Regions from separate parts of the Cryobacterium sp. MDB2-A-1 genome, predicted to be linked through region 4. Evidence: predicted binding sites of a transcription regulator. Region 4 holds the regulator's gene; each other region holds the start of a gene.

Region 1 (5,264 bases), on a different contig from region 4:
TCGCTTGTGTTGGATCCCTCCTGGGCAGCGGTGCCCGCACGCGGTGGTATCGACTGCCTCTGGTCCGAAAATGAGAGCCTCACGGGCGCGTACTTCAGTGCCGTCGTTTTGGCTGCTGCCTCGGTGACGACCGTTCACGCGGATGAGGTCTACTGCTATGGAGCCGACGTGGTCGACCCTGCGCAGTCCGGGTCCTGCCGGGTCAGTGCCACCGATGGTGGTTACTGGCTCAGCGCCGTCGTCTACACGGCGGTCGGAACGATCAATGACGACACCCGGACCGCAGTTGCAACGCTCCTCACCACGTTCTCGGGTCGCGCACGGGCCGCGGGCACGCCTGTAGCCGTCGTCACTCCGAGTGGCGCCTGGAAACGCGAGGATTGCGCCGCACTGTCGGATACTGCACACGTCACGGACGCCATTTCCAGTCCCGGACTCACTGTCTCTTCTGCTGACACTGCCAGCGGCGAAGCCGCCGAGGGACGTTACGCGGCCCTCGGGAGCGCAGGCGTATTCGCGTGCAGCTGGTCACAGTCACAGTCGCCGGCTCCGGCTGGCCAGATTGAATCCTTCAGTATCATCCTGTTACCGGGCGGATCCTGGGCGCAGGAGGATGTCGCGCGGGAGACCGGGGCCGAGACCGTGTCAATCCCCGGGGTTGACCTTGTGACTCGGATTCCGAATGAGGCTGGCGGCTATACCTTCGACGCATTCGACGGAGTCAACTGGCTGCGACTTTCGACGAATGCCTCGACAGAGTCGGATCTGGACCAGTTGACTCCAGCGATCCCGGCTCTCGTCAACGCTCTCAACGCCGCGTGAACGGATAGAGCGGAGGCGAGCCAGAACGGTCCGGTGAATCACGTGTTCATTCGCGGTTGGGTGGTCCGGTGAGTACCTGGTGGGCGCGGTGCCTGTTCGGCGGCCGCCAGAGTCGTAGTGGGTCGATCAGCCCCGGGGCCCGGACTTGTGGTGAGCCTTTCACCATGCGGATCTCCCACCCGGAGGTATCGATGCTGTGGTGGTGGAACCAGCACAGTAGGACACCGTTGTCGACGGTCGTGGGCCCGTCCTTCGCCCACGGCTTCACATGGTGCACTTCGGCCCAGTGCGCCGGCGCCTTGCACCCGGGAATGATGCACCCGCCGTCCCGGGCGGTAATCGCCCGGCGCTGCGACCGGTTGAAGTACCGCCGCTCCGGACCCAGCTTGAGCACCTCGTTGTGCTCGCCGAACAGGACCCCTTGGAAGCCGCCATCACAGATGCGCTGATGCACCGTCTTCAACGACACGGGGGCCTCGACCCCGTCGATCCACCCGACGCCGATCCCGGAGGCGAGGTCGGCGGCGTTCACGTGCACCATCACCGTCGGCGCCGACCCGCCCATCGACGGGGTGTCCGTGTCGCGGGCGGCGTGTTCGAACAACGCCCGGAGGATGTCGGCGCGTTTCTCCCCGCCCGTGCGGGTATCCGCGCGGCGCTCCCGGAGCTCTGCCTCGATCACGTCCAGATCCGGGCCCGTGTCGGCGTCGGTACCCGCGGTCTCGGCGCCGGGGATCATCTGCCCCGAATCCATCAGCGCCTGTTCCTCGGCGGTGGGGAACGCCGGGCGGGTGTGGAAGCTGAGGAAGGCGTCGAAGAGGGTGTTCATCACCCCGAACAGTTCCGGCGTGACTCCGCCCTTGACGGGGTAGAGCCCGTTCTTGAGTTGGCCGAAGCCGATGTTGGACTTCGCTTCGAACAGGTCCTCGGTTGGGAGGACCCCGTCGGGGTCCAGGGCCGCCTGCCACTGCGCGACCATGCCCCGGATCAGGTCCGTCGTCACCGGGACACCCGCCCCGGCCAGGTTCTCCGTCTCCGGGGTGATCAGGCCCGCCGCCGACGCGACCAGGGCCCGCTCCGCCGTGAGTAGGTCATCCGGCGCCAGCCGGTGACTGATCACCTGCAACCCGGCCACGATCAACTCCGCCGTCTCCACCCCGATCTCCCCCGCTGCCAGGGCGGCCCCGACCGTCGGGAACAAGGGCGGCAACCAGCTGCTCCCGCCGCACGGCCGCGGCAACACCGCGTCGCCAAGCTTCGTGCGCCGCTTCACTTCCCGGGCCGACACCCGCGTCACCCGGGTGAGGACATCCCACGGGCCCGTGCAGCCCATCCGCCAGGCCAGACCCTCCCGGCCGAGGACCCGGGCCCTCCGGTCCACATCCGTCGCCGTGCTCACCCGGGCCGCATCCACCGTGCGCCCGATCGCCTCCACGGTGCTCAGCGCCGTGACCGCTTCTGTGTCACTGAGCAGCCCGACCGGAATGGCGGCCAGGGCCTCGGCGAGAACCGCCTGGGCCTCGGCGAGCCGGGCGACAGCATCCGCATGCACCGACCCGGCCAAACCCTCCGCGCCCTCGACAACCGCGACCGGATGGGCCGACTTGACTCCTGCGGTGGGCTGATCACCCGCAGCCCCGGAACCGGGTGTCTGCGGGGTGTGTGACTGGGGATCCGAAGCTCCTGCCATACCCCGATTCTACCCCGAATCGAACACTAATGCGAGATCTGCTCACTTTATTTGGGCTATCGAGCTTTAATTTGCAGACTTAAATATGATGCTGAGCGCAAATTCGAGAGTCTCCTGAGTGGCCGGGAAAGTTTACTTGACGCTTCAAGTAATGCTGCTAGAGTATTGGTTGTCGGTTCAACTAAGCGGGTTGGGCATGACTTGTGAGCCCGACGCGACCGCAGGAGACGAACATGACACTGACCACTGACCTCACCGGATCCCGCGCCGCCACAGGCGACCTCCTCGCGGCGACGACAGGCATGGATGCCGTCACGCTGCGCGTCGGCGACCTCGCGTTGATGTCCTCCTACTATCGCGAGGCGTTGGCGCTCGACCCGATCAGCGCACAGGGCACCACCGTCGTGCTCGGTCGCGGCACGACCCCGCTCGTTGTGCTCGAGCACACCCCTGGCCTGCCGGTTCCCGCCCGCAGCCAGGCCGGACTCTTCCACACCGCCATCCTGTTCGACACGAGCGCCGGCCTGGCCGCGACCGTGCTCCAGGCCGCCCGTGACCAGCGTTCGAGCTTCGTCGGCAGTGCCGACCACATCGTCAGCAATGCCTTCTACTTCACCGACCCTGAGGGTAACGGGATCGAGCTCTACGTCGACAGGGACCGGTCGGAGTGGGTCTACAAGAACGGCCAGGTCCAGATGGACACGCTTGCGCTCGACCCGAGCGCCTTCCTGCAGAAGAATCTGCCCGCCGATGGGGGAGAAGCCGCCGTCGGTCCGGCCAAGGTCGGCCATGTTCACCTCCAGGTCGGTGACCTCGAGATGGCCCGGCGCTTCTACGTCGACGCCCTCGGCTTCGAAACGACCCTCGACTTCCCCGGCGCGCTGTTCGTGAGCGCCGGCGGCTACCACCACCACATGGCGATGAATGTCTGGAACAGCCGCGGCGTCGGTCCGCGTGCCGCGACCCTCGGCCTCGCCGACGTGGCGATCACCGTTCCCGGCCGCGCTGATCTCGATGCTGTGGCCGAACGACTCCGCCACCGCGCGATTCCGCTTCACGACGACGGCACCAGCATCCGCGTCGACGACCCCTGGAAGACCCGCGTCACCCTGACCGTCGGCGAGGCCTCGGCGTGAGCCCGCCATCGAGATCACGGCCCGCCGCGACGGCGTCGACCCCGCGCTCCCGTCGACCCGCCCGCTCCTGCTGCTTCTGCATGGTTACGGTTCGCACGAAGGCGACCTGCCGAGCCTCGCCGCCTACCTGCCCGACGCGTTCGACTGGGTGTCGCTGCGTGCGCCGCTCGGTCTGCCGACCGGCGGGTTCGCCTGGTTCCCGATCACTGTGCCGGGGCGCCCGGGCGCAGAGTCCGTCATCGAGGCAGCGGATGCCGTACTCGCGTGGCTGGACGCCCACGTGCACCCGGGCACGCCCGTCGTTCCCCTCGGCTTCTCGCAGGGCGGCCTCATGGTCACCCAGCTTCTCCGCCAGGCTCCCGGGCGATTCCCCGCCGGGGTCGTCCTCTCGGGATTCACCCTCGATGCCACGCTCCCAGGCGATGAGGTCCTTGCGGCTACACGCACGCCGGTGTTCTTCGGCCACGGAGATGCCGACCGGGTCATCTCCGCGGAGACGACAGCACGGGCGAGCGCCTGGCTGCCCGGCCACAGCACCCTGACCGAGAAGGTCTATGCCGGTCTGCCGCACTCGATCTCCGCAGAAGAACTCGACGACGTGTCGCGGTTCCTGACGGAGGCCCTCGTCTCAGTTGGCTGAACCACCGGCAACGGTGTATGACCACAGCTCGCTGCTCACACCGACCGGGCGCGCAGCGGGCTTCCCGTCCTGCGGGGCCTCGCTGCGGTGCCCGTGCGCGAAGGCTGGCGACGTGGACCACGCCTGGAAGGACTCCTCGTCGGCCCAGCGCGTGATGACCAGCCAGGTGGTGCGATCGTCGGTCGGCTGCAGCAGTTCGAAGCCTTCGAAGCCCGGGGCGTCGTCGACGGCCCCTGCGCGGGCGGCGAACCGGCGAGCCAGCTCATCGCCGTTGTCGGCTGGGACAGTAATCGCGTTGATCTTGATGATCGTCATTGGGCTTCCTTCTGTCGTGAATGCGGTGGTGACCGCGTCGTTCGCCCCATGCTGCCACCGCTGGCTGCATGAACCCTCGGTGGCTCGCCTGACTCCTAGATGATCGCGGCGCGCAGCTCCGCGGCCGAGGCGGCGGGGTCGGCGGCGCCGTAGATGGCGCCCCCGGCGACCGCAACGGTGGCGCCCGCGCGCTGGACTCCCCGAATCGTGGACAGGTTCACGCCACCTGCGACGGAGAAGGGAACCTTCGCGGTCTCGCCGTCGTTGAGGAGGGTCTGGAAGGTGAAGCCAGGCTCCGCCTGCTCGTCGAGACCGGCGTGCATCTCAACGAAGACCGCTCCGAGGCCGGTGACCTCACGGGCCCTGGTGACCTTGTCGGCCACACCGATCAGGTCGACGACGATGCCCTTGCCGTGAGCGGTGGCGGCCTTGACCGCACCGACGATCGTGCTGTCTCCGGCGGTGCCGAGCACGGTCACGTAGTCCGCTCCCGCGGTGAAGGCCAGGTCGGCCTCGAGCTCGCCGGCATCCATCGTCTTCAGATCGGCGAACACGAGCTTGTCGGGGTGCGCGTTCTTGATGGCGGTGACGGCGCGCAACCCTTCGCTCTTGATGAGCGGGGTGCCGAGTTCGATGATGTCGACGTGCGGCGCGACCTGGG
Region 2 (5,264 bases), on a different contig from region 4:
CGCGAGCCGGACGAATGCACGAACCCACCCTATCGGGGGGGTTATACAGATATGTTACGCAGGAGTATCGTCTGACGGATCTTTGTTCCGTTTTGGTGTCCCATTTCGCCCCCAGTCCGGGGTGATCGGCGGTATCGGACGCGGTCAGGCGCCCGTGCGCGCGGCGTTACACTCGAACGTGTGAATCCAATGGCGCAGGTTGATGTCGTACTTATTGGTGGCGGCGTCATGAGCGCCACTCTCGGCACCTTGATCAAACAGGTGCAGCCCGACTGGAGTATCGAGGTCTACGAGCGCCTCGGCGAGGTCGCCCAGGAGAGCTCGAACCCCTGGAACAACGCGGGGACCGGTCACGCTGCCCTGTGCGAGCTCAACTACATGCCCCAGGCGAGCGACGGAAGCGTCACCGCCGACAAGGCCGTGAGCATCAATGAGCAGTTCCAGATCAGCCGCCAGCTCTGGTCGTCCCTGGTCATCGACGGCGTTCTGCCCGAACCGACGAAGTTCATCAACTCGACGCCGCACATGACGTTCGTGCACGGCAAGTCCAACGTCGAGTACCTGCGCAAACGGTTCGCGGCGCTCAAGGACCAGCCGCTCTTCCACGGGATGGAATACAGCGAAGACCCGGCCGTCATCGGCACCTGGACCCCGCTGCTCACGAAGAACCGCCCGAAGAACCAGCGCATCGCCGCGACCCGGATCGCCTCGGGCACCGATGTCGACTTCGGCGCACTCACCCGCTACCTCTTCGACGACCTCGCAGCCAAGGGTGTCGGCGTCCACGTCAACCAGCAGGTCACCGGCCTGAAGAAGCTGACGGACGGCACCTGGCGGCTGAACCTCCGGCGCCTCGTCGGCGGGCACCCCAGCATTGTGAAGGCCCGCTTCGTGTTCGTGGGTGCCGGCGGCGGCGCGCTCGCCCTGCTGCAGCAAAGCGGCATCCCCGAGGCACGCGGCTTCGGCGGGTTCCCGATCAGCGGCCAGTTCCTGCGCACGACCAATCCCGCGGTCGTTGCCCAGCACCAGGCCAAGGTTTACGGCAAGGCCGCCGTCGGCGCCCCGCCGATGTCGGTCCCGCACCTCGACACCCGCCACGTCGAGGGGGAGGCCTCGCTGCTGTTCGGGCCCTTCGCGGGGTTCACGCCCAAGTTCCTCAAGTCGAGCACCTGGTTCGACCTCCCCTTCTCTGTCCGTGGGCACAACATCGGCCCGATGCTCGCCGTCGCCCGGCACAACGTCGGCCTGATGAAGTACCTCTTCGGCGAGGTCTTCGCGTCCCGCACCGTCAAGCTCAAGGCCCTGCAGGAGTTCATGCCGACGGCGAAGATGGCCGACTGGGAGCTCATCACCGCGGGCCAGCGTGTCCAGGTGATGAAGAAGGACCCGAAGGAGGGCGGCGTGCTGCAATTCGGAACCGAGGTCATCACCTCGGCCGACGGCAGCATCGCCGGCCTGCTCGGGGCATCCCCCGGGGCATCGACCGCGGCTCCGATCATGGTCGACCTGCTCAAGCGCTGCTTCCCCGAGCAGTACCCGGCCTGGGAACCGCGACTCCGCGAACTGATCCCGAGCCTCGGCACGACCCTGTCGGACGACCCCGCCCGCGCCGCAGCCTCCCTCGCCGCGACCGCCGCGACCCTGCACCTCACCAACCCCTGACCGATCCCCAACCCCTGACCGATCCGACGGAGTCGGGCACGATCTCCGTCGAATCGGTGAGGGCGGATGCCGCGTCACCCTTGCGCAAGTATCGAACGTGTGTTCGAATGTATGCATGCGGTGGAGCGGGCAGGAACTCACGACGGAACAAGCGGGCGCGCTTCCCGGCCTTGCCCGGCTGAACAACCTGGTGCGGAGCGTGCGCACCCCCGAGTTCGCGGGGATCACCTTCCACGAGATCCTGGCCAAGTCCGCGCTCAACCGGGTGCCCGGCCAGAGCGCCATGCCGTTCGGCTGGACGATCAACCCCTACCGAGGCTGCTCCCATGCGTGCACATACTGCCTGAGCCCGGAAACGCTCATCCTGATGGCCGACGGACGGCAGAAGCCACTCTGGGAGGTCAGGGTTGGCGATGCGATCATGGGTACGGAGACCGTCGGCGCCTACCGGCGGTATGTGCAGACCACAGTGCTCGCTTCCTGGGACACCCGGAAGCGCGGCTACCGCGTCACCCTCGCTGACGGCACCGAGCTCGTGGCCAGCGGAGATCACCGCTTCCTCACCGAGCGAGGGTGGAGGTTCGTCACCCGCGCCATGCGCGGGGACGGTCAACGTCCCTACCTGACCGAGAACAACAAACTCATGGGTTTCGGGCTCGTAGGGCCCGCCATTGACCGGAAGCTGTCCATCGCCGGTGCAGCCGTGAAGTCCGCGGCTTTACTTCAGGTCGTGTCCGTCGAGGACCTGGGGACCACGATGGACATGATCGACATCACGACCGGGACCGGCGACTTCATTGCGAACGGGGTCATCAGCCACAACTGTTTTGCCCGCAACACGCACACGTACCTCGACCTCGACGCCGGCAAGGACTTCGACAACGAGATCATCGTGAAGGTCAACGTCGCGGAGGTTCTCCGCAAGGAGCTCGCCAGGCCCGCCTGGGAGCGCAACGCCGTCGCGCTCGGCACCAACACCGATCCCTACCAGCGTGCAGAGGGTCGCTACCGGCTGATGCCGGGCGTCATCGCGGCGCTCGCCGACTCCGGCACCCCGCTCTCGATCCTGACCAAAGGCACCCTGATCCGGCGCGACCTCGATCTGCTCGTGGAGGCGAGCACGCTCGTGCCCGTCGACCTCGCCCTCTCGATCGCGATCTACGACGACGAGCTGCAGTCAGCGGTCGAGCCGGGCACGCCATCCACGGCGGCGCGCCTCGCCACGGTGACCGCCATCCGGGAGCGCGGCCTGCGCTGCTCCGTGTTCATGATGCCGATCCTGCCGTTCCTCACCGACACCCGGGCGCACCTCGACGACGCCCTCCGCCAGGCGAAGGCTGCCGGGGCCTCCGACGTGATGAACACCGCGCTGCACCTGCGGCCGGGGGTGCGCGACTGGTTCATGCAGTGGCTCGCGAGGGACCACCCCGACCTCGTGCCCCGCTACCACGAGCTCTACGGTCGTAACGCCTACGCACCCAAGGGCTACCGGCAATGGCTCGCGCTCCGGATCAAGCCGCTGATCCGGGCGCACGGGCTCGAGCACGGGATCGAGGATCCCGTCACCGGCGGCGTCCGCTCCCGCGCGCTCGCCCGCCCCGCGCCCGCCGTCCCTGCGTTCCCTGGCCGGCCCGTGCCCGGCCCGGGGTTGCTCATTGCGGGCGAGCTCCCGCCTGAGCTGCACCCGACCCTGTTCTGAACTGCGGCTCCGCACATCGGATGCCTCGCTGCGCCCCCGCCCCGGCTGAGGTGTCGCAGATCGACGTTCAACGCCCACGCGAACCTCGATTCGCGACCCTTCACGCCAGAAGGACTCCACCGGATGCGATAATCGACGGAGAACGGAGCGGCAATGACCCTAGGCCTCCCCGACCATCTGGTCGGTACCTCGGTCGGGCGTGCCCTGGCCCAGGCCACGCACTGGTTCGGCCTCACCTGCCTGGTCGGTGCCCTCGTCTCGATCGCCGTTCTCGGCATCAGCCACCCGAGCGCGCAGATCGGCGTGAGCCTGATCGGGATCCTCTCGATGGCGATCCTCCTCTTCCTCCTGTCCCGCCACCGCACCGTGCTGCTCTCGGTCGCCTACCTTCTCGTCGGCTCCGTCGTCACCTACGTCGTCAGCGTCACCCTGCTCGGGCTGCCCGAGCTCTTCCACAGCTCGGACGTCTTCCTCGTGTCCATGCCGAAGATGGCGCTGCTGATGGTCGGCGGCGTCGGAACGGGCGCCCTCGTGGGCGTGCTCTGGGGCACCGCGGGCTTCATCCTCGCCGAAACCGTGACCGTCCTCGCCGCCCTCGAAACCGGGGTGCCCTATCACCCCGATGCGTTCACGGTGTCGACGTACCTCTTCCTCGTCGGGGTGATGCTCGTGAGCGGCCTCGGCCGGCGCAGGCACCGTCCGGTGCAGCTCGCCATGCACCGGGCACTGCAGGAGGACCAGTCCCGGCTGCTGCGGCACGAACTCGACGTGCGCGCAGTCGCCCTCAGCCAGGACACCACGCTCAACCAGCTTGTCGCGCTCGTGCACGCCCACCCCGGGCCGCTCGGCCCGCACCTGGCCGCAGGCATCCGTGAGACCGTGGACACCCTGCACGGCACCAGCTGGCTCACCGACTCCGACGAGCGACTTTCCGGCCCGGACGGCTGGCTCGACAGTGCCGTCTACTCCGCGATCGAACGCTGCCGTGACCGCGGCCTCGTCGTCGAGGTCACGGGGGAGCGCGCCGCCCTCGGCCGCCTCGACGCGGTCGCCGACCGCGAGCTCGGCCTCGCCGTGCAGCAGTGCCTGATCAACGTCATCCTGCACGCCGGCATCGTCTCCGCCGAGGTCGTCATCGAATCCACCGACCACGATCTCTCGGTGATGGTGATGGATGCCGGCCGCGGCTTCACGGAATCGGAGACCGGCGCCGACCGCCTCGGCCTTCGTCAGGCGGTGCGCCGCCGGATCGAGCGCCTCGGCGGCTCGGTCACGATCATGACCCGTCCCGGTGCGGGCACCTCCGTGCTCCTGACGGTGCCTGCGCCTCCCGGTGACGCCGTCGAACGGCCCGGCACCGGTGCGGCAAGCGGCCCGGCATCCGATCCGGCCGGCGACACCGCGAGCGACGCCGGGATCGGCTGGCCGCTATGAGCCGCAGCTCCCTGACCCAGCAGCAGCTCGATCCGCTCGGAGCCCTCGCCGCGTGGCCGCTCGCGCCGGCGATCGCCGCGATCGTCACGGTCTCCGCAGTCACGGCCACGATCACCCAGGCCGGCCAGACCGGCAACGCGCTCCTGGGCTCCCTCGCGATCGCGGCCGTCACCCTCGCCGCGATCCTGCTCGTCCTCGCCTCCCGCCCGAGAAACGCACCGTTCCGCGCCGCCGCACACGTGGCCATCGCCGTGCTCGCCCTCGCCGCCTACCTGCTCGAACAGGCCTCCCGCTGGAACCACAACGCCCTGATCCAGGACGACTTCGGTCCCGTCGCGATCGGCCTCCTCCTGCTCGGCCTCGCCCCCTACCGGCCGTGGCGCCAGATCGCGGCCTCCGCCGGGGTCCTCGCGCTCGTCGTCGCCGCTGTGACCTGGGTGCAGGCGCCCTTCCACTCCATCGACGTCGC
Region 3 (5,264 bases), on a different contig from region 4:
CACGCTCGTCGAGCATGGCTTCCGGCTCCCGAGCGCCCTCGACAACCGGCCGCTCAAGTTCAACGAATTCAAGGACAGGGTCGGCCAGACCGTGTACCTGTCCGCCACGCCCGGGAAATACGAGATGGGCATCGCAGACGGCATCGTCGAACAGATCATCCGCCCGACCGGGCTCATCGACCCGCAGATCATCGTCAAGCCGTCCAAGGGACAGATCGACGACCTCCTCGAGGAGATCCACAAGCGCGTCGCACTCAACGAGCGGGTACTCGTCACGACCCTCACCAAGAAGATGGCCGAGGAACTCACGGACTTCCTCACCGAGGCCGGCGTCCGGGTGCGCTACCTGCACTCCGACGTCGACACCCTGCGCCGGGTCGAGCTCCTCACCGAGCTCCGCGCGGGCGTGTACGACGTCCTCGTCGGCATCAATCTCCTCCGGGAGGGCCTCGACCTGCCCGAGGTGTCGCTCGTCGCAATCCTCGACGCCGACAAGGAAGGGTTCCTGCGCTCCGCAACCTCCCTCATCCAGACGATCGGCCGGGCCGCCCGGAACGTCTCCGGCGAGGTGCACATGTACGCCGACCGGCTGACCGCCTCGATGGAACGCGCGATCGACGAGACCGACCGCCGCCGCGAAAAGCAGGTCGCCTACAACACCCTGCACGGCATCGACCCCACTCCGCTCCGCAAACGGATCGCCGACATCACCGACATCCTCGCGCGGGAAGAGGCCGACACCGCCGAGCTCCTCGCCGGTCGCGACGCCCGGCGCAAGGTCGCGGCGACCCCGCTCCGCACCGGCATCGCCGCGAACGGAGCCAACGACCTCGAGTCGATCATCGCCGACCTCAGTGGCCAGATGCTCGAGGCCGCGGGCGAGCTCAAGTTCGAACTCGCTGCCCGGCTCCGGGACGAGGTCTCCGAACTCAAACGCGAACTCCGCCAGATGGAGAAGGCCGGGCACATCTGATCAACAACCGCCCAACGTCGCGGTCGGAATTCGAACGTTTGTTCGCTCAGGGCGTGCGTCCGGGGCGCAGGAGTGTCGGTGGCACTCAATAGACTCGAACGGTGTCAATTTCCAAGGTAACGTCCGGGTCCAAGCTCAGTGTCCGCGGTGCGCGTGTGCACAACCTGCACAACGTCGATTTGGAGATCCCCAGGGATTCCCTGGTCGTCTTCACGGGACTGTCCGGTTCGGGCAAGTCCTCACTCGCGTTCGACACCATCTTCGCGGAGGGGCAACGCCGCTACGTCGAGTCGCTCTCCGCGTACGCACGCCAGTTCCTCGGCCAGGTCGACCGGCCGGACGTCGACTTCATTGAGGGGCTCAGCCCCGCCGTCTCGATCGACCAGAAGTCGACCAACCGCAACCCGCGGTCGACTGTCGGCACGATCACCGAGGTCTACGACTACATGCGCCTGCTCTGGGCGCGCATCGGAGTGCCGCACTGCGCCGTCTGCGGCGAGGTCATCCAGGCCCAGACCGTTCAGCAGATCGCCGACCAGCTCATGGAACTTCCGCAGGGCACCCGGTACCAGATCCTGAGCCCGGTCGTCTCCCAGAAGAAGGGCGAGTTCGTCGACCTGTTCAAGGAGCTCGCCGCCGGCGGCTACTCCCGCGCCATGGTCGACGGCACCCAGATCCAGCTCAGCGAACCGCCGACGCTCAAGAAGCAGCTCAAGCACGACATCTCCGTGGTCGTCGACCGCCTCGTCGCGGCGCCGGAACTCCTCAGCCGCCTGACCGACTCCCTCGAGACCGCGCTCAAACTCACCGACGGCATCGTCCAGATCAACTACGTCGACGGGGAGGGTGACGCGGCGTGGCAGAGCTACTCCGAGAAGCTCTCCTGCCCGAACAACCACCCCGTGCAGCTCACCGAGATCGAACCGCGCACCTTCTCCTTCAACGCGCCCTTCGGCGCCTGCCCCGAGTGCTCCGGCCTCGGCACGCGAATGTCCGTCGACCAGGATCTCCTTCTCGGCGACCCTGAGCTCAGCATCGCGGAGGGCGTCGTGCTGCCCTGGACCACCCAGGGCAAGGGACTCTTCCAGTACTACGAGAAGCTGCTCGACGGCCTCGCGCACGACCTCGACTTCTCACTCGACACCCCCTGGGGCGAACTCACGCCCGACGTGCAGAATGCCGTGCTCCGCGGCGACAACTTCGAGGTCCGCGTGAAGTGGAAGAACCGCTACGGCCGTGAGATGAGCTACACCTCCGGCTTCGAAGGCGTCGTGCCGTACATCGAACGCCAGTACCTGCAGGCGGAGTCCGACACCCAGCGGGCCCGCTGGGGCGAGTACCTCCGCGAGATCGACTGCCCGGTCTGCTCGGGCACCCGGCTCAAGCCCGAGGTCCTCGCCGTGCTGATCCACGGCTCCAGCATCGCGGATGTCTGCAACCTGAGCCTCGCGGACGCCCGGTCGTTCATGGACCTGCTCGAACTGACCGACCGTGAGGCCATGATCGCGGCCCAGGTCCTCCGCGAGATCAAGGCGCGGCTGGACTTCCTGATCCGGGTCGGCCTCAACTACCTGAACCTGGCCCGCGCAGCCGCGAGCCTCTCCGGCGGAGAGGCCCAGCGCATCCGTCTGGCCACGCAGATCGGCTCCGGGTTGACCGGGGTGCTCTACGTGCTCGACGAGCCGAGCATCGGCCTGCACCAGCGGGACAACCGGCGACTCATCGAGACCCTCGTCGCCCTCCGCGACCTCGGCAACACCCTCATCGTCGTCGAACACGACGAGGACACCATCAAGATGGCCGACTGGATCGTCGACATCGGTCCCGGCGCCGGCGTGAACGGCGGCCACGTCGTGCACTCCGGCTCCTACGCGAGCCTCCTGGAGAACCGGGAGTCGCTCACGGGAGACTACCTCGCCGGCCGCAAGTCGATAGAGACGCCTGAGACGCGCAGGCCGATCGACCCTGACCGCCAGATCAACGTGATCGGGGCGGAGGCGAACAACCTCAAGAAGGTCTCCGTGACGTTCCCGCTCGGCACCTTCACCGCCGTCACCGGCGTGAGCGGCTCCGGAAAGTCCTCCCTCGTCAACGACATCCTCTACCGGGTGCTCGCCAACCGGCTGAACGGCGCCCGCAAGCTCCCCGGCAAGCACACCAGGGTCACCGGGCTCGAGCAGCTGGACAAGGTCATCCACGTCGACCAGGCCCCGATCGGCCGCACCCCTCGGTCCAACCCGGCGACGTACACGGGCGTGTTCGACAAGATCCGCACCCTCTTCTCGGAGACGATCGAGGCGAAGGCGCGGGGCTACCTGCCCGGCCGGTTCAGCTTCAACGTCAAGGGCGGCCGCTGCGAAGCCTGCTCCGGCGACGGCACGATCAAGATCGAGATGAACTTCCTGCCCGACGTCTATGTCGCGTGCGAGGTCTGCGGGGGAGCGCGGTACAACCGCGACACCCTCACCGTTCACTACAAGGGCAAGAACATCGCCGAGGTCCTCGACATGCCGATCAGCGAGGCTGCGGAATTCTTCGAGCCGATCTCGGCGATCCACCGCTTCCTGAAGACCCTCGTCGAGGTCGGACTCGGCTATGTGCGCCTCGGCCAGAGCGCCACGACGCTCTCCGGAGGTGAGGCGCAGCGCGTCAAGCTCGCCACCGAACTCCAGCGTCGCTCGAACGGCCGCAGCGTCTACGTGCTCGACGAACCCACGACCGGGCTGCACTTCGAAGACGTGCGCAAGCTCCTGCTGGTGCTCAACAGTCTCGTCGACAAGGGCAACACCGTGATCGTGATCGAGCACAACCTCGACGTGATCAAATCGGCCGACTGGGTGATCGACCTCGGGCCGGAGGGCGGGTCCGGCGGCGGGCGCGTGCTCGCGACCGGAACACCGGAGCACATCGCGACCGTCAAGAAGAGCCACACGGGCACCTTCCTCAAAGAGATCCTGGCGGCGCGCTAAAATTCTGTTCGGCCGGTTTCTGTCCGGCGCGGGGAAGTACCAGGAGAGTTCATGTCGGACGCGTTGAGCTATCGGCCGAAGGCGGGGGAGATCCCCACGGTCCCTGGCGTGTACCGCTTTCGCGACGAGACCGGGCGGGTGCTCTACGTCGGCAAGGCCAAGAACCTGCGCGCCCGCCTCAGCAACTACTTCGCGCCGCTCAGCAGCCTGCACGAGCGCACCCGGCGCATGGTCACGACGGCCGCGTCCGTCGAGTGGACCACAGTCGGAACCGAGGTCGAGGCCCTCCAGCTCGAATGGACCTGGATCAACGAGTTCGACCCGCCGTTCAACGTGCAGTTCAAGGACGACAAGTCCTACCCGTACCTCGCCGTGACCCTCGCAGACGAGGCGCCGCGCGCCCTCGTCACCCGCACCACCGGCATCCGCGGCGCGCGTTATTTCGGCCCGTACCCCAAGGTCTGGGCCGTTCACGAGACGATCGACCTGATGCTCAAGGCCTTCCCGATCCGCACCTGCAACAACGCCAACTACAAACGCGCCATGCAATCGGGGAAACCGTGTTTCGCCGGCCAGATCGGCCGCTGCTTCGGCCCGTGCTCCCAGAAGGTCTCGATCGAGGAGCACCGCGTCATCGTCGACGAATTCGTGAGTTTCATGGCGAGCCAGGACCGCACCATGATCAACCGACTGACCAACGAGATGAAGGCCGCTGCCCTCGGCCAGCAGTACGAGCTCGCGGCCAAACGGCGGGACCAGGTCAAGGCGCTCACGAACGTGCTCGAGAAGAGTGCGGTCGTGCTGCGTGACAACGTCGACATCGACCTGTTCGCCGTCGAGGAGGACGAGCTCGCTGCGGCTGTGCAGCTGTTCATCGTGCGCGGCGGCCGGATCCGCGGTGTCCGCGGCTGGGTCGTCGACAAGGAGCTGGACCTGACAACAGGGGAGCTGATCGATTCCCTGCTGCAGACCGCATACTCCAGGGACGCCGTGCCGCCGCGGGAGGTCGTCGTCCCGTTGCTTCCTGACGACTCCGCAGCGCTCGAAGAATGGCTCGGCGGCATCGCCGGGCGCAAGGTGCACCTCGTGGCCGCCCAGCGCGGCGAGAAGGCCGCTCTGCTCGCGACGGCCACCCAGAACGCACGGCAGGCACTGATGCTCTACAAGACCCGCCGCAGCTCCGACTTCGTCGCACGCTCCAAGGCGCTCGAGGACATCCAGGAGGCGCTCGGTATGGACTCGGCGCCGCTCCGAATGGAGTGTTATGACGTCTCGCACCTGAGCGGCACGAACATCGTCGCCTCGATGGTGGTCTTCGAAGA
Region 4 (5,264 bases):
CGATGCTCGACTCGCTCGTCTCCCGCTGCAGGTGCGCGATGCGGGCCTGTGCGGTCGATGACTGTGCGGCCGGTGACTGTGAGCTCATGCGGCTAGTTTATTGGCCCGGGCGGTTACGCGTGGCCCAGTGCTTCGAGGGCGTCGAGGAATACGCTCGTCTCGCGCTCGGTGCCGGCCGTGACCCGCAGGTGGCCGGGGATCCCGACGTCGCGCACGAGGATGCCCTCGGCGAGCAGCGCCTCGAAGGTTCCGCGCGGGTCGGAGACCCCGCCGAACAGCACGAAATTGCTCCAGCTCCGCAAGGGGCGGTAGCCCAGCCGGTGCAGCTCGGTGACGAGGCGGTCGCGCTGGCCGCGGATGTCGTCGACCATGCGCAGCATCTCCGGCGTGTGCGCGAAAGCGGCGACGGCCGCGGCCTGGGTCAGCGCGGAGAGGTGGTACGGCAGGCGCACGAGCCGCAGCGCATCCGTCACGGCCGGGTCGGCGGCGAGGTAGCCCACCCGGGCCCCGGCGAATGCGAAGGCCTTGCTCATCGTGCGGGAGACCAGCAGGCGTTCCCTGCCGGGCAGCAGGGTGAGAGCGGATGCCGTCCCCACCGGAGCGAATTCGGCGTAGGCCTCGTCGACGACCACGATGCCGTCACAGGCGTCGTAGACGGCGGCGATCACGTCGAGAGAGAGCGGGGTGCCGGTCGGGTTGTTCGGGGAGCACAGGAAGACGAGGTCGGGATTGACCCGGTTGACCCAGTCGACGGCGCGTTCCGGGGTGAGTTCGAAGTCGGCGTCGCGGTCACCGGCGACCCAGCGGGTTCCGGTTCCCGAGGCGAGCAACGGGTACATCGAATAGGTGGGGGCGAAACCGAGGAGGGTGCGTCCCGGCCCGCCGAAGGCCTGCAGCACCTGCTGGAGAACCTCGTTGGAGCCGTTGGCCGCCCAGATGTTCTGACGGGTGAGACCGTGTCCGAGGTAGCGGGCCATCGCCTCGCGCAGTTCCGTGAATTCCCGGTCCGGGTACCGGTTGATCCCCCGGATAGCGGCGGCCAGTGCTGCGGCGATGTCGACGGCCACGTCCTCGGGGATGCCGTGGGTGTTCTCATTCACGTTGAGCGCGACCGGCACGTGCAGCTGCGGCGCCCCATAGGGAGTGAGCCCGCGAAGATTGTCGCGGAGGGGCAGGTCGTTGAGACTGGTCACTCCCCCCATGTTACCGATGGGCCTCAGCACCGGCGGGTCATATTGCCCGTGGTTCAGTATTTGGCTTGCTCAGTACTCCGGTGGTTCAGTATCCGGCTTGCTCAGTATCCGGCTTGCTCAGTATTCGGCAGGGAGAGCCAAGCGCTGGCCCGGCTGCACGCTCTCGGAGGGCAGCTGGTTCAGGTTGACGATCTCGGCGATGACCTCGCGCGGATCGGCAGAAGGGGCGATGCGCTCGGCAAGCTGCCACAACGACTGGCCCGACTGGATCGTGACGTAGTCGAAGGTCGTCGCACTTCCACCCGCGTCGGCGCTCATGCCGCTGCCGCTCAAGGTGCTGCCGTCTGCGGCGGCGAGGCCGCCGTTGAGGGCGAGGGCAAGCGCGCCGACGACGAGGGGGACGCCGGCGATCGCGGTCAGCACGGCACGACCGCGCCGGGTGATGCGCAGCCGGGTGTGCGCCCCCGGGACCAGCTCGATTGTTGTGCTCATGTCTGCCTCCTGTGTATTCGTATCCGGCTCTCGGCCGGGAGAGCCGGATACGAAGCTATGTTCCGAATATATATTCGATTGTTCGAACAATCAAGACTTTCTCCGGTTATTATTGGGGTGAAGTACACGACACACTCGAATGAATGTCTGCACTTCGCCCCAGGCTGGTTACAGTTTCGATTGACTGGTGTGAACTCAACCAGCGACCACTGACATTCGGATACGGTCGCCTCACGGCATCCACCGGGGCGACCGCCCGCCACCGCCCACCGCCACCGACAGGAGCGACATCGTGACCCAGGACAGCGTGACCCCGGACAGCGAGACCCCGGACAGCGTGACCCCGTTCGCCGGCAGTTCCCCCGAACGAGGCGGAACACGTCGGAGGAAGAGCCTCAGCGACAAGCAGCGCGCGATCATGGACGTGATCCAGCGCTCTGTCGGCCAGCGCGGCTATCCGCCGAGCATGCGGGAGATCGGTGACGCCGTGGGCCTGTCGTCGCTGTCGAGCGTCACCCACCAGCTCAACCAGCTCCAGCTGAGCGGCTACCTGCGCAGGGACCCGAACCGGCCCCGGGCGCTCGAGGTCCTGATCGAGCTGCCGCAGTCGCCGGAGGACACCGCGGCCGGCGCCGCCGAGAACTTCCAGCAGGGTACCCCGGTGGGCGACGCGGCAATGGTGCCGCTCGTCGGGCGGATCGCGGCCGGTGTTCCGATCATGGCCGACCAGCAGGTCGACGAGATCTTCCCGCTCCCGCGCCAGCTCGTCGGCAAGGGCGAGCTGTTCATGCTCAAGGTCGTCGGCGAATCGATGATCGACGCCGCGATCATGGACGGCGACTGGGTCGTCGTCCGCCAGCAGAAGACCGCGGAGAACGGCGAGATCGTCGCCGCGATGCTCGATGGCGAGGCGACGGTGAAGGTCTTCCGGCAGCGTGACGGCCACACCTGGCTGCTGCCGAGGAACACCAACTTCGAGCCGATCCTCGGTGACCACGCCGAGATCCTCGGCAAGATCGTCGCCGTCCTGCGTTCCCTGTAGCTCCCTGTAGATCCCCCGAGCGCGCCAACTGCGCCGCTTCGCGCCAGGCAAGCCTGGCGCGAAGCGGCGCACACGGCGCGTCTCGCGCGGCGGGTGTTCGCCGCGAGGAGGATCAGGCGAGGGCGGGCACGCCTGCGGCGAGGCGGGCGCGCACGATGCGGGTCGCCTCGATCATGTTTCCGAGAGACTCGACCGTCTCCGCGTAGCCGCGGGTCTTGAGCCCGCAATCCGGGTTCACCCAGACCTGACCGGCCGGGATGGCGGCGACGGCACGGTCGAGCAGCTCCGTCAGCTCGGCAACGCCCGGCACCCGCGGTGAGTGGATGTCGTAGACGCCCGGGCCGATGCCGTGGTCGAAGCCATTGGCCTGAATGTCCGTCACGACCTCCATCCGGGAGCGGGCCGCCTCGATGCTCGTCACGTCGGCGTCGAGAGCGCGGATCGCCTCGAGCACGACACCGAACTCGGAGTAGCAGAGGTGGGTGTGGATCTGGGTGGCGTCCCGCACCCCGGCGGTCGCGAGCCGGAACGAGCCGACGGACCAGTCGAGGTAGTCTGCGTGGCCGGCCTTCTTGAGCGGAAGCAGTTCGCGCAGGGCCGGCTCGTCGACCTGGATGATGCCGATTCCGGCGGCCTCGAGGTCGGCGATCTCGTCGCGGAGGGCGAGGGCGACCTGGCGCGCCGTCTCGCCGAGGGGCTGGTCGTCGCGCACGAAGGACCAGGCGAGGATGGTGACCGGGCCGGTCAGCATGCCCTTGACCGGCTTCGCCGTCAGCCCCTGCGTGTAGGTCGACCAGTCGACGGTGATCGGCTTCGGGCGGGAGACATCGCCCCACAGGATGGACGGGCGGGTGCAGCGGCTGCCGTAGGACTGGACCCAGCCGTTCTCGGTGACCGCGAAGCCGTCGAGGTTCTCGGCGAAGTACTGCACCATGTCGTTGCGCTCGGGTTCGCCGTGCACGAGCACGTCGAGGCCGATCTCCTCCTGCAGGGCGACGACCCTGGCGATCTCCGCGCGCATCAGGTCGCGGTATTCGGCGTCGCTGAGCACTCCGGTGAGGAAACGGGCGCGGGCACGGCGGATCTCCCCGGTCTGCGGGAAGGAGCCGATGGTCGTCGTCGGCAGGAAGGGCAGCGCGAGTGCGGCCTCCTGGGCGGCGAGCCTGTCGGCGTAAACCCCTCGGCTGTACGAGGCGTCGGTGAGCTCCGCGGCACGGGCCCTCACGGCACCGTCGCGGACGCCGGGGGCGGCGCTGCGGGAGGCGAGTGCGCCGGTCGCAGCGTCCAGTTCGGCGCTGATGGCCTCCCGTCCGTCGGCCAGGCCGCGGGCGAGGGTCACAACCTGGCCGACTTTCTCGTCGGCGAATGCGAGCCAGCTCACGAGTTCGGCGCCGAGCGCGGTCTCGTCCGCGACGGTGTGCGGGACGTGCTGGAGGCTCGTCGAGGTCGAGACGGCGATCCGCGGCGACAGTGCGCCGGCCCCGGTGACCTGAGCGAAGGCATCCGCCAGGTCACCGCGCCAGATGTTGTGCCCGTCGATGACACCGGCGACGAGGGTCTTCCCGTCCAGCCCTGGGGCGGTCTCGGGGAGCGTGCCGCGGACGAGATCAAGGCCGATGGCCTCGATCGGTGCGCCGGCGAGCACGGGCAGGGCGTCGTCGAGGCTGCCGTAGGGGGCAGCGACGAAGATCGCCGGACGCTGGGCGAGGTGCCCGAGGGTCCCGTACGCCCACTGCACGGCGCTGAGGGTCTCGGCGCGGGGCACGTGGATGCTCTCGCTGACGAGGCCGGGTTCGTCGAGCTGCACCCACTCGGCACCGGCGTCGGAGAGGCGCTGCAGCAGGATCGCGTACACCGGAATGAGGTCATCGAGCCGGTCGAGGGGCTCGAAGCCCGCAGGGGCTTCGTCGCTCGGCTTGCTGAGCAGCAGGAACGTGACCGGGCCGACGATGACGGGCCGGGTCAGGAAGCCGGCGGCGCGTGCCTCCTCGAATTCGCGCACGATCCGGTCGCTCGAGAGGGAGAACTCCGTTTCCGGTCCGATCTCGGGCACGAGGTAGTGGTAGTTCGAGTCGAACCACTTGGTCATCTCGAGCGGGAGGCTGTCCCCCTCGCCGCGGGCGAGGGTGAAGTATCCGGCGAGGTCGATGTGCCCGTCGGCGTCGACGAGTCCGGCGAAGCGGGCGGGCACGGCGCCGACCGTGCAGAGCGCGTCGAGCATCTGGTCGTAGTAGGAGAACGACTCCGGGATGGCGGAGTCGGTGCGGCCGAGGCCGAGGGCGGCGAGGCGGTCGCGGGTGGCCTGACGGAGTCCGGCCGCAGCGGCCTCGAGTTCGACGGCGCTCGATGTGCCGGCCCAGAAGGATTCGACGGCCTTCTTGAGTTCTCGGCGCGGGCCGATGCGCGGATAGCCGAGGATCGTGCCTGCGGGGAACGGGGCAGTGCTGGTCATAACGTTTCCTTTGCGGTTGGGCGGTGCAGCGGATGCTGGCGGGTGGTGTGTGGGGCGGATGCCGCGGCGTGCAGGGTGCTTTCGG

What was found. The regulator LexA, encoded in region 4, represses DNA repair genes until DNA is damaged. The targets are predictions, from matches to a motif close to TCGAACANNTGTTCGA.
Region 1: the regulator LexA is predicted to act here: its motif matches at 2,532-2,547, upstream of E3O39_RS00580 (HNH endonuclease signature motif containing protein).
Region 2: the regulator LexA is predicted to act here: its motif matches at 1,754-1,769, upstream of E3O39_RS19210 (Rv2578c family radical SAM protein).
Region 3: the regulator LexA is predicted to act here: its motif matches at 1,004-1,019, upstream of uvrA (excinuclease ABC subunit UvrA).

The regions. Positions count from the first base shown of each region.
Region 1 covers NZ_SOFK01000003.1:27,286-32,549, reverse strand. The annotation lists gene E3O39_RS00585 (hypothetical protein) at 1-822, shown strand, start outside; gene E3O39_RS00580 (HNH endonuclease signature motif containing protein) at 869-2,512, opposite strand; gene E3O39_RS00575 (VOC family protein) at 2,746-3,648, shown strand; gene E3O39_RS00570 (alpha/beta hydrolase) at 3,656-4,288, shown strand; gene E3O39_RS00565 (antibiotic biosynthesis monooxygenase) at 4,277-4,603, opposite strand; gene hxlA (3-hexulose-6-phosphate synthase) at 4,699-5,264, opposite strand, start outside.
Region 2 covers NZ_SOFK01000022.1:207,112-212,375, forward strand. The annotation lists gene E3O39_RS05840 (glycoside hydrolase family 6 protein) at 1-20, opposite strand, end outside; gene E3O39_RS05845 (malate:quinone oxidoreductase) at 190-1,662, shown strand; gene E3O39_RS19210 (Rv2578c family radical SAM protein) at 1,778-3,361, shown strand; gene E3O39_RS05860 (sensor histidine kinase) at 3,515-4,795, shown strand; gene E3O39_RS05865 (hypothetical protein) at 4,792-5,264, shown strand, end outside.
Region 3 covers NZ_SOFK01000043.1:76,928-82,191, forward strand. The annotation lists gene uvrB (excinuclease ABC subunit UvrB) at 1-973, shown strand, start outside; gene uvrA (excinuclease ABC subunit UvrA) at 1,075-3,942, shown strand; gene uvrC (excinuclease ABC subunit UvrC) at 3,994-5,264, shown strand, end outside.
Region 4 covers NZ_SOFK01000009.1:33,036-38,299, forward strand. The annotation lists gene hisB (imidazoleglycerol-phosphate dehydratase HisB) at 1-88, opposite strand, end outside; gene E3O39_RS00885 (histidinol-phosphate transaminase) at 114-1,193, opposite strand; gene E3O39_RS00890 (LysM peptidoglycan-binding domain-containing protein) at 1,311-1,685, opposite strand; gene lexA (transcriptional repressor LexA) at 2,104-2,727, shown strand; gene metE (5-methyltetrahydropteroyltriglutamate--homocysteine S-methyltransferase) at 2,840-5,179, opposite strand.